DNA from 3 places in the Oceanisphaera submarina genome. Region 1 is predicted to be linked to each of the others. Evidence: riboswitches for the same ligand, from Rfam matches in the RefSeq annotation. Region 1 holds a riboswitch; each other region holds the start of a gene.
The links. Region 1 has a riboswitch for thiamine pyrophosphate ahead of thiD (bifunctional hydroxymethylpyrimidine kinase/phosphomethylpyrimidine kinase). Riboswitches for the same ligand answer to the same signal wherever they lie in the genome.
Positions count from the first base shown of each region.

Region 2: another riboswitch for thiamine pyrophosphate. It lies ahead of thiC (phosphomethylpyrimidine synthase ThiC); the one in region 1 lies ahead of thiD (bifunctional hydroxymethylpyrimidine kinase/phosphomethylpyrimidine kinase).
Region 3: another riboswitch for thiamine pyrophosphate. It lies ahead of ACLEIV_RS10390 (3-oxoacyl-ACP reductase); the one in region 1 lies ahead of thiD (bifunctional hydroxymethylpyrimidine kinase/phosphomethylpyrimidine kinase).

Region 1 is NZ_JBKGFN010000005.1:175,866-180,305, reverse strand. Features, by position in the region: gene polA (DNA polymerase I) at 1-2,098, shown strand, start outside; TPP riboswitch at 2,198-2,298, shown strand; gene thiD (bifunctional hydroxymethylpyrimidine kinase/phosphomethylpyrimidine kinase) at 2,372-3,175, shown strand; gene ACLEIV_RS07355 (putative monovalent cation/H+ antiporter subunit A) at 3,405-4,440, shown strand, end outside.
Region 2 is NZ_JBKGFN010000004.1:9,460-13,899, reverse strand. Features, by position in the region: gene thiC (phosphomethylpyrimidine synthase ThiC) at 1-1,892, opposite strand, end outside; TPP riboswitch at 1,976-2,079, opposite strand; gene ACLEIV_RS05330 (o-succinylbenzoic acid (OSB) synthetase) at 2,356-3,270, shown strand; gene ACLEIV_RS05325 (exoribonuclease II) at 3,342-4,440, shown strand, end outside.
Region 3 is NZ_JBKGFN010000009.1:98,896-103,335, forward strand. Features, by position in the region: gene ACLEIV_RS10385 (LLM class flavin-dependent oxidoreductase) at 1-809, opposite strand, end outside; gene ACLEIV_RS10390 (3-oxoacyl-ACP reductase) at 809-1,582, opposite strand; TPP riboswitch at 1,631-1,735, opposite strand; gene pyrC (dihydroorotase) at 1,885-2,928, shown strand; gene ACLEIV_RS10400 (LysR family transcriptional regulator) at 2,985-3,893, opposite strand; gene ACLEIV_RS10405 (nitroreductase family protein) at 3,977-4,440, shown strand, end outside.

The sequences.
Region 1 (4,440 bases):
CGCCGCCAATACCGACAAGGTAGCCGCGTTGGGCTTTCGTGGCTCCAAGACCTTTGCCGCCAAATTTGTCGAGCATGAGGAAATGGTGCGCTTGTCCTACACACTGGCCACCATCAAGACCGACGTGGCGCTGGAGTGGGGCCCGGCGGACTTGCAGCAGAGCGAGCCGGACACCGAGGCCCTGAAAACCCTTTACCGTGAATACGAATTCCGCAACCTGCTGGAAGAGCTGGAGCCAGGCCTGGGCGATGCGCCGGCAAGAGAGCCGGCAAGAGAGCCGGCCATGGCCACCGACTATCAGACCCTGCTCACCGAAGCGCAGCTGACCGACTGGGTCGAGCGGCTGGCCCAGGCGCCTTATTTCGCCTTCGACACCGAAACCACCAGCCTCAACTACAGAGATGCGCGGGTGGTGGGCGTGTCTTTTGCCATCGAGCCGGGCCAGGCGGCCTATGTCCCCTTCGGGCACGACTATCTGGATGCGCCCGAGCAGCTGAGTGAAGCTGTAGTACTGGGAGCGCTCAAGCCGCTGCTGGAAGACGAGCGGCTCATCAAGTTGGGCCAGAACCTGAAGTACGATGCCAATGTGCTGAAAAATCACGGCATCGAATTGAAGGGTATTGGGCTGGATACCATGCTGGAGTCCTATGTGCTCAATTCGGTGCAGACCCGGCACGACATGGACAGCATGGCGGCGTTTTTCCTCAACCATAACACCATCTCGTTCGAGTCGATTGCGGGCAAGGGCGCCAAACAGCTGACCTTCAACCAGATACCGCTGGAGCAGGCCGGCCCCTATGCGGCGGAAGACGCCGATATCACGCTGCGGCTGCATCATCACCTGACGCCGATGCTTGCCGCCGATCCCGAGCTGCAGCAGGTGTTCAGTGATATCGAAATGCCGCTGGTACCGATTCTGGCGCAGATGGAATACACGGGGGTCGGCATCGACAGCGGCCTGCTGGCCGTTCAGAGCGACGAGATTGCCAAGCGGCTGAAAGAACTGGAGCTGGAAGCCTTCGAGCTGGCCGGCGAACCCTTCAACCTGGGCTCTCCCAAGCAGCTGGGCGAGATTCTGTTCAACAAGCTCGAACTGCCGGTGTTGAAGAAAACCCCCAAAGGAGCGCCGTCTACCGCCGAAGAGGTGCTGCAGGAGCTGGCCCTGGACTATCCGTTGCCTAAACTGCTGATGGAATACCGGGGTCTGAGCAAGCTCAAGTCCACCTATACCGACAAGCTGCCGCAGATGGTCAACGAGCACAGCGGCCGTATTCATACCTCTTATCATCAGGCCAATACCGCCACCGGCCGCCTGTCGTCTTCCGATCCCAATCTGCAGAATATCCCCATCCGTACCGCGGAAGGGCGGCGTATTCGCCAGGCCTTCGTGGCGGCACCCGGTTACAAGCTGGTGGCGGCGGATTACTCCCAGATTGAGTTGCGTATCATGGCGCACCTGTCCCGGGACAAGGGCCTGCTGGACGCCTTCGCCCAGGGGCTGGATATCCACAAGGCCACCGCCGCCGAGGTATTCGGCGTGGCGCTGGAGCAGGTGACTACCGAACAGCGTCGCCGGGCCAAGGCCATCAACTTCGGCCTGATCTACGGCATGAGCGCCTTCGGACTGTCGCGCCAGCTCGGCATTCCCCGTGCCGAATCACAGAGCTACATGGATATCTATTTCGAGCGGTATCCCGGTGTGTTGCGCTACATGGAAGACACCCGCACCCTGGCCGCCGACAAGGGCTATGTGTCCACCCTGTTCGGTCGCCGGCTGTATCTGCCGGAAATAAACGCCAAGAACGGCGCCCGCCGCAAGGGGGCCGAGCGAGCCGCCATCAATGCCCCCATGCAGGGTACCGCCGCCGACATCATCAAGAAGGCGATGATCAAGGTCGCCGGCTGGCTGGAGCAACAGGCGGATGATGAGGTACGCATGCTGATGCAGGTGCACGATGAACTGGTGTTCGAAATCCGGGCAGACAAGGTCGCGGACTTCAAGGAACAGATCCGCGCGCTGATGGAGCAGGCCGCCAGCCTGGATGTCCCCCTGCTGGTGGAAGCCGGCGAAGGCGACAACTGGGATCAGGCGCATTAACTATTGCGTGAAGAGTGAGAAGGAAAACACCTCACGCCTCACCATTTACTCCTCACGGCTTCTGGCTGGCATTTGCCAGCCGGGGTCGTTATCATCGAAGGCTGTTAGTCGGGGGGCCGCAAGGCTGAGACGGTCTTTGAACCGGACCCGCTGTACCTGATCCAGTTAATGCTGGCGTAGGGAACTAACGGGTAAACGTCAGTTTGCCGGTGGTTCCTTCGCCCGGAGGACCATAAGGATATGCCCAGTCACACCCCCTCAAGTCAGAAACCTGTGAATCACAAAGCGATAGTACTCACCATCGCCGGATCCGACAGCGGCGGCGGTGCCGGTATTCAGGCCGACATCAAGGCCATTTCTGCCACCGGCGGCTATGCCTGCTCGGTGATTACCGCCCTTACTGCCCAGAACACCCGTGGTGTCAGCGCCGTTCATCCGGTGCCCCAGGAGATGATACGGGCCCAGCTGGAGGCGGTATTCGGTGACCTGCAGGTCACTGCGGTCAAGGTCGGCATGCTCGGTGACAGCGCCACCATCAATACCGTGGCCGAGGTGTTGCGGCGTTATCGTCCGGCCCACCTGGTGGTGGACCCCGTGATGGTCACCGCCAATGGTGACATGCTGCTGGCCGAAGAGGCGGTGAACAGCCTGCGAGCAGAATTGCTGCCGTTGGCCGATGTGATCACCCCCAACCTGCCGGAGGCGGCGACGCTGATCGGCAGCCCCCTGCCGGCGACCCTGTCCGAAGTGGAGTCCCTGTTCGAGGGGCTGGCCGGTCTGGACTGTGCCGCCGTGCTGCTCAAGGGCGGTTTTCTGCAGCAGGAGTCGCGCAGCCCGGACTGGTTGCTGAGGGGCGGCGAGGTACGCTGTTTCGATACCCCCAGGGTGATCACCGCCAATACCCACGGTACCGGCTGCACCCTGTCGGCGGCGCTGGCCTGCTATCTGGGCCAGGGACTGTCCATGGATCTGGCGGTGTCCAGCGCCAAGCATTATATCGACAGAGCCATTCTGGCCGGTAGCACGCTGCGCATCGGCCAGGGGCGGGGGCCGGTGGAGCATTTTTTCGATCGCTGAGCTGCGCTCCGGGATTTATCGGCAGCAGAGTCGGCGCGTCCGGCTCTGCTTGTGTTTTATCGGGGCGGCTTGTAATATCGGCCGCCATAAAAACTCAAAAAAAAATCGATTAACTGATTGAAAACCAATCGAAACACTTCCTTACTATAGTCTGTGCGCTGTGCTTTTCTCCCCTCTCTCTTAGCTCATTCTATTGCCTGAACCGGCATGGAAAGGAGGCGTTTTTCTCATGCTTGTTGCTGTTATAGCTGGTTTTATTCTGGCGATGCTGGTGCCACGACTGACCCCCGTTATGGGGGTGAAAATTGGCTGGTGCCTGGCGGTGCTGCCAGCCGCCCTGTTCGGGTATTTCCTGACGTTCTGGCCGCAGGTGACCAGCGGCCAGGTGGTGCTGTTCAGTCATGAATGGATCCCCAGTCTGGGGATCAACCTCAATTTCATGGTCGATGGCCTCAGCCTGATGTTTGCGCTGCTGATCACCGGTATTGGCACCCTGATTTTTATCTATGCAGGCCGCTACCTGCAGGGCCATAAAGATATTCACAAGTTGCTGATGTATCTGTTGGCCTTCATGTCCGCCATGCTGGGGCTGGTGCTGTCCAGCAACCTGATTTCCCTGTTTGTATTCTGGGAGCTGACCAGCTTTACCTCTTATTTGCTGATCGGTTTCAACCACGAACAGGAAAAGGCCCGCAAGGCGGCGCTGCAGGGGTTCTTTATCACCGCCGGCGGAGGCCTGGCGCTGATGGCCGGCTTGATCCTGCTGGGGAGCATCGGCGGCAGCTTCGAGCTGAACGAGCTGCTGGCCGGAGGCACCAACATACAGCAGCACCCGCTGTTTCTGGCGATGATGGTGCTGGTGTTGCTGGGCACCTTCACCAAGTCGGCCCAGACCCCTTTTCATTTCTGGCTGCCCAACGCCATGGCGGCGCCGACCCCGGTCAGTGCCTATCTGCATTCGGCCACCATGGTCAAGGCCGGAGTCTACCTGATGGCCCGGCTGCAGCCGATGATGGCGGGCAGCGAGGCCTGGATGCTGACCCTGTCGCTGTTTGGCGGCGTGACCATGACGGTCGGCGCCCTGATGGCGGTGTGCAGCACGGATCTCAAGCGTATTCTCGCCTTTTCCACCATCATGGCTCTGGGCACCCTGACCATGCTTATCGGTATTGGCACGCCCCATGCGCTGGAAGCGGCCATGGTGTTCCTGCTGGCCCATGCGCTCTATAAGGGCGCGCTCTTCATGGCGGCGGGCACTCTGGACC
Region 2 (4,440 bases), on a different contig from region 1:
TTGAATTCTTCCGCCATCTGCTCCATGCCGGCGACCACGGTTTCATGATTACCGTCCATGTCTACCAGCTGCACCGCTATGGCCTCCTGGGCGGCAGCATAGTCACGCACTTCCTGGGTGATCTTCATGGAGCAGAACTTGGGTCCGCACATGGAACAAAAGTGGGCCACCTTGCCGGATTCCTGCGGCAGGGTTTCGTCGTGATAGGATCGGGCGGTCTGCGGATCCAGCGCCAGGTTGAACTGATCTTCCCAACGGAACTCGAAGCGCGCCTTGGACATGGCGTTGTCGCGGATTTGCGCGCCCGGATGGCCTTTCGCCAGGTCGGCGGCATGGGCCGCAATCTTGTAGGTGATCAAGCCCTGCTTGACGTCTTCCTTGTTCGGCAGACCCAGATGCTCTTTCGGGGTCACGTAGCAGAGCATGGCGCAACCAAACCAGCCGATCATGGCGGCACCGATGCCGGAGGTGAAGTGGTCGTAGCCGGGGGCTATATCTGTGGTCAGCGGGCCCAGTGTATAGAAGGGCGCCTCGTGACAATGCTCCAGCTGCTCTTCCATATTGCGCTTGATCATGTGCATGGGCACGTGACCCGGGCCTTCGATCATCACCTGCACGTCGTATTCCCAGGCCACCTTGGTCAGCTCGCCCAGGGTATAAAGCTCGGCAAACTGGGCTTCGTCGTTGGCGTCGGCGATGGAGCCGGGACGCATGCCGTCACCCAGCGACAGAGACACGTCGTAGGCGGCACAGATTTCACATATTTCCCGGAAATGTTCGTAGAGGAAGCTTTCCTTGTGATGCGACAGACACCACTTGGCCATGATGGAGCCACCACGAGACACTATACCGGTCACCCGCTTGGCGGTCATGGGCACGTAACGCAGCAACACGCCGGCGTGGATGGTGAAATAATCCACCCCCTGCTCGGCCTGTTCAATCAGGGTGTCGCGAAACACTTCCCAGGTCAGGTCTTCGGCCACGCCGTTCACCTTTTCCAGCGCCTGGTAGATGGGCACTGTGCCTATGGGTACCGGGCTGTTGCGCAGTATCCATTCCCGGGTTTCATGAATATAACGACCGGTAGACAGATCCATCACGTTATCGGCGCCCCAGCGGGTGGCCCACACCAGCTTCTCGACTTCCTCTTCGATGGATGAAGTCACCGCCGAGTTGCCGATGTTGGCGTTGATTTTCACCAGGAAGTTGCGACCGATGATCATCGGCTCGGACTCGGCATGGTTGATGTTGGCCGGAATGATGGCGCGGCCTTCGGCGACTTCCTTGCGCACGAATTCGGGGGTAATGCTCTCCGGCAGGTTGGCACCGAAGTTCTGGCCCGGATGCTGTTGCAGCAGCATTTCGTCCCGCACCCGCTCGCGGCCCATGTTCTCGCGGATGGCAATGTATTCCATCTCTGGGGTGATGATGCCTTTACGGGCATAGTGCAGCTGGGTCACACAGGCTCCGGCCCTGGCCTTGCGCGGCTTGGGCATATGCTCGAAACGCAGGTGATCCAGGCCATCATCGGCCATACGCTGCTGGGTAAACTCGGAGGTGACGCTTTCCAGTTCCTCGGTGTCGTTGCGTTCCAGAATCCACTGACGACGCATCTGGGGCAGGCCCTTGCGTACATCCAGCTCTGCCTCGGGATCGCCATAGGGGCCGGCGGTGTCGTAGATCGGAACCGGCGCATTGGGCTCGAGAATGGGGTTTTCTTCGGTGCCGCCCTTGAAGCTGTCGGCCAGATGAATTTCGCGCATGCCGACCCTGATGTCCGGGCGCGAGCCTTCGATGTGAATGCGGCGGGAATTAGGGAAATGCTCGCCTTTCAGGTTATCGATAAATTCCTGAGCCTGGCTGCGAACTTCACGACGGTTTATTTTTGACATAGCAATCTCACTTCGAATCCATTGAGGGTGAAAATGCTTGCCAGGAGTGTTGAGGAAGAACTCGGCAGAAGAAGAGGTATGGCGCCAGGTTCTCACTTGTTTCCCTTACGCAGGTATTAGCCTGATCAGGTTCAACGGATCCCACTTTCGTGGTCTCAGCCCGTATAGAGCACTCCGACAAGATGGTGGCCAGTATAAACAGACTCGGCTCACAAAAGCAAAGCCATTACTCGACATGTGGTCTATAAAAAATTAACCACAATGAAACATTTAAGCATTGGATTCATGGTGGTTTTTACCGCTTGATCAACAGAAGACAAAAAATCCGCTCCGGCGTCGCCTGTTTGTACCGCCAACACGGCCGCCGAAAATGCACCACTCCGATGCAAGACGCTACCCTGTGACCAAACCTCATGTTATTTTCATCCAAAGATACCTCTGACGAGCCTGACGGGACCCTCACATGCAGATTGCAGTTTATGCCTATGAACTTCCCCTGACCATGCGACTGGCCATTAACGGGACTTCCCTGAGCCGGCGCCGGGGTTTTTATGTGGATATTAACGGCCACTGGGGCGAAATCGCGCCCCTGCCCGGCGAATCGCTGGTCGATGCCGAGCAGGATGTGCTGGCCGCCTGCCGGCGGCTGAGCCAGGGTCGAGAACATGGCGCCCGCCTGCCCTCGGTGCAGTTCGGGCTGGACTGCGCCCTGGCCGGAGTAAGCGAAATGGACGGTGACACCGCGTCTTCACTGCCGCTGCTGGAAGGCGCCCGCGACCCCATCATTCGCTCCTGGCGCTGCCGCCGGGAGCATCCGAGCCGAGCCTGGCTTACCCTGACCGGCGATGTGCAACACGATGCAGGCCTGGTGCGCGAGCTTACCCTGCTGGCCCCTTCGTTACGGCTGGTGCTGGACGCGGGCGGTCGGCTGTCGCCGGAACAAATGACCGGCCTGTGGCAGCGAATCGACGGCGAACGAGTCGACTGGCTGCTGGACCCGGCCGCCGACATGGATGCGGGCCAGCAACTGGCCGAACGACACGGCTGGCCGGTGGCTTTCGACCTCGCCCGTTATGCCGGCACCGACTATTGCGTATTCGACGAACTCAAGGCCTTGGTGCTGAGACCCAGCCAGCTGGGCGGGCTGGCGCTGTGTCGGCAGCTGATCGAGCAGGCCCGCCGACAGGGGCTGGAGGTGATGCTAGCCGACAGCCTGGAAAGCGGCCTGGGCTGCCGCCAGCTGGCCCACCTCTCGCAACAGTGGAATCCGGGCCGGCCGGCCGCACTGGGCCGTTTGCGCTACCTGCTGGATCAGGGGATGGACGATAAGGGCCGCCCCGACATGGCCAGACTCAGGCTGATCCAGCGCCACGGCTAGCACCAAGGTTTCCTTGGCATCGGGGGGGTAAATCCGTATAGTCAGGCGCATATTTCGACAGGTCTTTACTTATGTTTCAAAACAACCCCCTGCTGGCCCAGCTCAAGCAACAGATCCGCGAAACCCTTCCCATTAAAGAAGGCATCGTGAAAGGCACCTCCAAAGGTTTTGGTTTTCTCGAAGTAAGCGAGAAAGAAAGCTTCTTTATTCCGCCGCCGCACATGAAAAAAGTGATGCATGGCGATCACATTACCGCCGTGGTGCGTACCGAAAACGATCGCGAACTGGTTGAACCCGAGACCCTGATCGAGGCCGGTGTGACCCGCTTTGTGGCCCGGGTGAAGTGGTTCCGTGATCGGCTCAATATCGTGCCCGATCATCCGTTGATGAAAGATGCCATCAAGGCACGCGCCATCAAGGGGTTGGACGAAAAAAGCCTGAAAGAAGGCGACTGGGTGCTGGGCGAACTTACCCGCCACGCGCTGAAAGACAACAACGGTTTCTTCGCAAGCGTGGTAGAAGTGATTGCCGGCGTTGAGGACCCCATCGCCCCCTGGTGGGTGGTGCTGGCCCGCAACAAGCTGGCCAATCAGGCTCCGGAAGACAGAGCCGAATGGCAAACGCTGGAAGACACACTGCCGCGTCAGGATCTTACCGAGGTGCCCTTCTTCACCATCGATGGCGAATCCACGCTGGATATGGATGATGCCCTGAGCGTGAAGAAGCTGGATAACGCCTGGGAACTGACCGTTGCCATCGCCGATCCGACCGCTTATGTCGCCCACGACAGCGAAATGGACCGCGTCGCCGCCGAACGCGCCTTTACCGTTTATCTGCCCGGCCGCAACATTCCCATGCTGCCCCGCACCCTGGCCGACGAACTCTGTTCGCTGCAGGAAGGGGTAGAGCGTCCGGCCCTCTGTGCCCGTCTGCTTATCGACTTTGACGGCAAGGTGTCCGGCAAGGCCGAATTCTTCGCCGCCCGCATTCGCTCCCAGGCCCGCTTAAGCTACGATCAGGTCTCTGACTGGGTCGAGCAAATCGGCGACTGGCAGCCCGGCAGCGAGGTCATTGCCGAGCAGTTGCGTGAGCTGACCGCCCTGACCCATGCCCGCAGCGCCTGGCGCAGCGAGCACGCTATCGTGTTCAAAGACAGACCCGATTACCGCT
Region 3 (4,440 bases), on a different contig from region 1:
GGCATGATGGGCACATCGACATTACGACCCGCCTCCCGCACCCGGAGCTTGATGTCCCGGTAATAGTCCTGGGCCGCCGGAAGATCGTAGGCCACCGCATAAATGGCCTCGGCGCATTGGGCGGCCAGTGCCCGGCCCTGATCCGAGGCGCCGGCCTGAAACAGCACCGGATGGCCCTGGGGCGGACGCGGCACATTGAGTGGGCCGTCCACCAGGAAGAAGTCGCCGTGATGGTTGATGGGGTTCACTTTTTCAGGATCGGCGTAGTGGCCGGCGCGGTCCATCACCAGGGCGTCTGCCTGCCAGGAGTCCCACAGCTTGATCACCGCAGCCACAAACTCCTCGGCCCGGCGATATCGCTCGGCATGGGCCGGCATCGACTCATAGCCGTGGTTGCGGGCTTCCACGTCGAACATGGAGGTCACCACGTTCCAGCCCATGCGGCCGTTGGAAATATGATCCAGCGACGCCATCATGCGGGCGGCATGAAAGGGGGTGAAAAAGGTGCTGGAGACGGTGCTGATAAAGCCAATGCGATCCGTGGCCCGGCTCATGGCCGCCATGGCGGTGAGCGGCTCCAGAAACCAGTAGCTGCCGTCCGCCACATTGCCGGTGGACTGGCCGTCGGCAAAGAATACCGCATCCAGCTTGCCGCGCTCGGCGGTCTGCGCCAGCCGCTCGTAATAACGAATATCACCCAACTGCTCCACCGCCGAGTCGGGGTGACGCCAGGCCGCCCTGTGATGGCCGCACCCGAACAGAAACAGGTTCAGGTGCATCATGCGCTGGTCTTGATTCTGGGCCGCCATCAGTTTTTCACCAGGCCGCCGTCGACCACCAGGTTCTGGCCGGTGACCGAACGGGACCAGGACGAGGCGAAGAACAGGGTGGCGTCGGCAAATTCCGCCGGCGTGGTCACCCGCCGCAGCGGGGTGTTGGCGGCGATGTAGTCGAATACCGCTTCCGGGGTGGCGGCAGACGCATCGGTGGTGCGCAGCAGGCCGCCGGACACCATGTTGACGGTAATGCCGTCCGGGCCCAGATCCTGCGACAGGGTACGGGTCAGCGACAGCAGCGCCGCCTTGGCGGCGGTGTAGTCGTGGTAGGGCACCACCGGGTTCTGGAACAAATTGGTGCCCACGTTGACGATGCGACCGAAGCCCGCCTCGCGCATGCCGGGCAAGGCCGCCTGTGTGGTGTTGAGGGCGCCTTTGACCACGCCTTCCAGCTGTTGGTTGAGATCTTCCCAGCGCAGTTGACCGGCATGCGGCCGAGCGTCGCCATTGAACGAAAAGGCCGGCAGGGCATTGTTGATGACGGTGGTGATCGGGCTGCCAAAATGTTCATGAGCCTGTGCAAACAACGCCTGCACCGCAACCGCATCGGTCACGTCGGCCTGCAGTGCCAGCGCACGACCGGGGGCTTCCGCCGCCAGCTTTGCTGCCGCCTCGGCGCTGTGCAGATAGTTGATCACCACCCGCGCACCTTCACGCAGAAAGGCGCGCACCAGGTGCTCGCCCAGGCCACGGGCACCGCCGGTAACCAGCACCAGCTGTTCGTTCAGATTGATGGACATTTGCATCGCTACCTCTTGTTAGAGGCGAAGGCATGGACTGGCAGAATATGCCGATAGCCGAAAGGCTGACATCCCTTCGCCAGTATGAACTGGATCAGGTTCGACGGGTGTTATCTCAGCCCTGCCGGCCTTGCCCGCAAGACACCCCGTGTCACTCCCAGACCATAACACACCAGAGGGGAGCTGTAAGCCTTAAGCCGGAAGCGATCAGCAGCCCGAGCGGCTTAAGGCTTCAGCAGATTTGGTGAAAACCGCCGCTAAGTGGATAATGAACATCTGGATGTAATGGATAACACGCCGAGCCGACTATGACCGTAAAAACGACCACACTGACTATCACCCGCCCCGACGACTGGCACCTGCACCTGCGCGATGGCGAACAACTCAAAGACACGGTGCGCGATGCCAGCCGCTATCTGGGCCGCGCCCTCGTGATGCCCAACCTGCTGCCGCCGGCCACCACCACCGAGCTGGCACTGGCCTACTACGATCGCATCCTGGCGGTACGCCCAAAGGGCAGCCGGTTCGAGCCGCTGATGAGCCTTTACCTGACCGATAAAACAGACCCGCAGGAAATCCGCAAGGCCAAGGCCACCGGCAAGATTGTGGCCTGCAAGCTCTATCCGGCCGGTGCCACCACCAACTCCGATTCGGGCGTGACCGATGTGAAAAACATCTACCCGGTGCTGGAAGCCATGCAGGAAACCGGCACCCTGCTGCTGGTACACGGTGAAGTGACCGACTCCCGCATCGACATCTTCGACCGGGAGAAAGTGTTCCTCGAGACCGTGCTGCCGGATGTGGTACGCGACTTCCCCGGACTGAAAATCGTGCTCGAGCACATCACTACCGAACACGCGGTGAACTTCGTGGAGCAGGCCGGCGCCAACGTGGCGGCCACCATCACCGCTCACCACCTGTTGTTCAACCGCAACCACATGCTGGCGGGCGGCATCCGGCCGCACTTCTACTGCCTGCCCATTCTCAAGCGCAACACCCACCAGCAGGCGCTGGTACGGGCGGCCGCCAGCGGCAACAAGAAATTCTTCATGGGTACTGATTCGGCTCCGCACTTCCAGCACCGCAAGGAAGCCGCCTGCGGCTGTGCCGGAGCCTACACCTCCCACGCCGCCGTGGAGCTGTATGCCGAAGCCTTCGAAGAAGCCGGCGCGCTGGACAAGCTGGAAGCCTTTACCAGCCACCATGGCCCCGACTTCTACGGCCTGCCCCGCAATACCGACACCATCACCCTGGTGAGAGAAAGCTGGACCGTTGACCCCACCCTGCCGCTGGGCGGCGACCAGCTGGTGCCGATCCGCGCCGGTGAAACCATCGACTGGATGGTGAAATAAGCCAGCCTCTCAGCCGAAGTAATAACGCGGCTTAGGCCGCGTTTTTTATTTCAGCCTTAAGCCGGCATAAAGTCATTCTGACGCTCGGCGATCCTCCGCTTGAGGAACTGCGTAAAGGCCTGCACCTTGGCGGTGCGATGCAAATCGCCGTGACTGGTCAGCCAGAGATCGTGAGCCCACTCCTCGGGAGGAGTCAGCAGAGGTTGCAACTCGGGCGCCAGGCTGGCATGCCAGCAACTCAGCGGCCCGCACCCCATCCCGGCCTGAAGGGCAGGAACAAAGCCGGTGAAGTCCTGCACCCGGTAAAAAATCTGCTCCGGTGGCACTCGCTGCTCCATCCAGCGCATGTACATACTGCCGGGACGCGGCCTGGTAGTACCGATAAAGCGGTGCCCTTCTATATCTTCCAGAGACGACATGCGGCCATGGCGGCGCAGGTATTCGCGGTTGGCATAAAGGGTACCCGTGGTCCGGGTCAGGCGCTGCACCACATAGTCTGGATCTTCCGGTTTGAATACCGAACGAATCCCAACATGGGCTTCACCCTGTTCCAGCCGGAAGACCCGGCTGTCGGCGGCGTATTCCAGCCGGATATTAGGGTGCAGTTGCTGAAACTCGGCCAGCAAGGGCGTCAGGTAAGGCACCAGGTTGTTGACCGAGGTGAGGATCAAGGTACCCGCCAGGGCTTCGCTTTCGTTCACCCGGGCGCGCATCCGGCTAAACGTCTCTTCGGCCTGAGCGGCTGCGGTCAACAATGCCTGCCCGGCCTCGGTCACTGCATACCCCCGGGCATGACGATGAAACAGACGAGTGCCCATCTTGGCCTCCAGCGCATTGATGCGCCGCAGCACGGTACTGTGATGCACCTCAAGCTGCTGAGCCGCCGCGCTCAGCGAACCCAGCTGGGCCACCTGATAGGCGGTGTAAATTTCATGCCAGTCATCCTGCCGTGCATTTATGCACATAACCTATGCGTCCATTCTGTTTTTCTTCATTTTTGCACATGAAATACTGGCCACCAACTTGAATGATTCACAGGAAAAACGACATGCACACCCTCGACGCCATCATGGCACGCCGTTCAGTCAAACAATATGATCCTGCCTTCGTCATGCCTGATGCCGATATTGAGCGGTTGTTCCAATATATGTTGCAGGCTCCCACCTCCTTTAATCTGCAGCACTGGCGTTTTGTGCAGGTGGAAGACCCACAGCTGCGCGCCGAAATGCGAGAAGCCGCCTGGGATCAAACACAGGTAACCGATGCTTCGCTGCTACTGGTGCTTTGTGCCGATACCCAGGCCTGGCAACGCAACCCCGAACATTGCTGGCGCCATGTTGCCACCGACACTCGTGACCTCATGTTGTCGATGATTCACGGCTTCTATGCAGACCGGCCTCAACTGCAACGTGACGAGGCGATTCGCTCGGTTGGCATTGTGGCACAAACCGCCATGCTGGCGGCCAAGGCCATGGGCTACGACAGCTGTCCCATGATCGGTTTTGACACCCA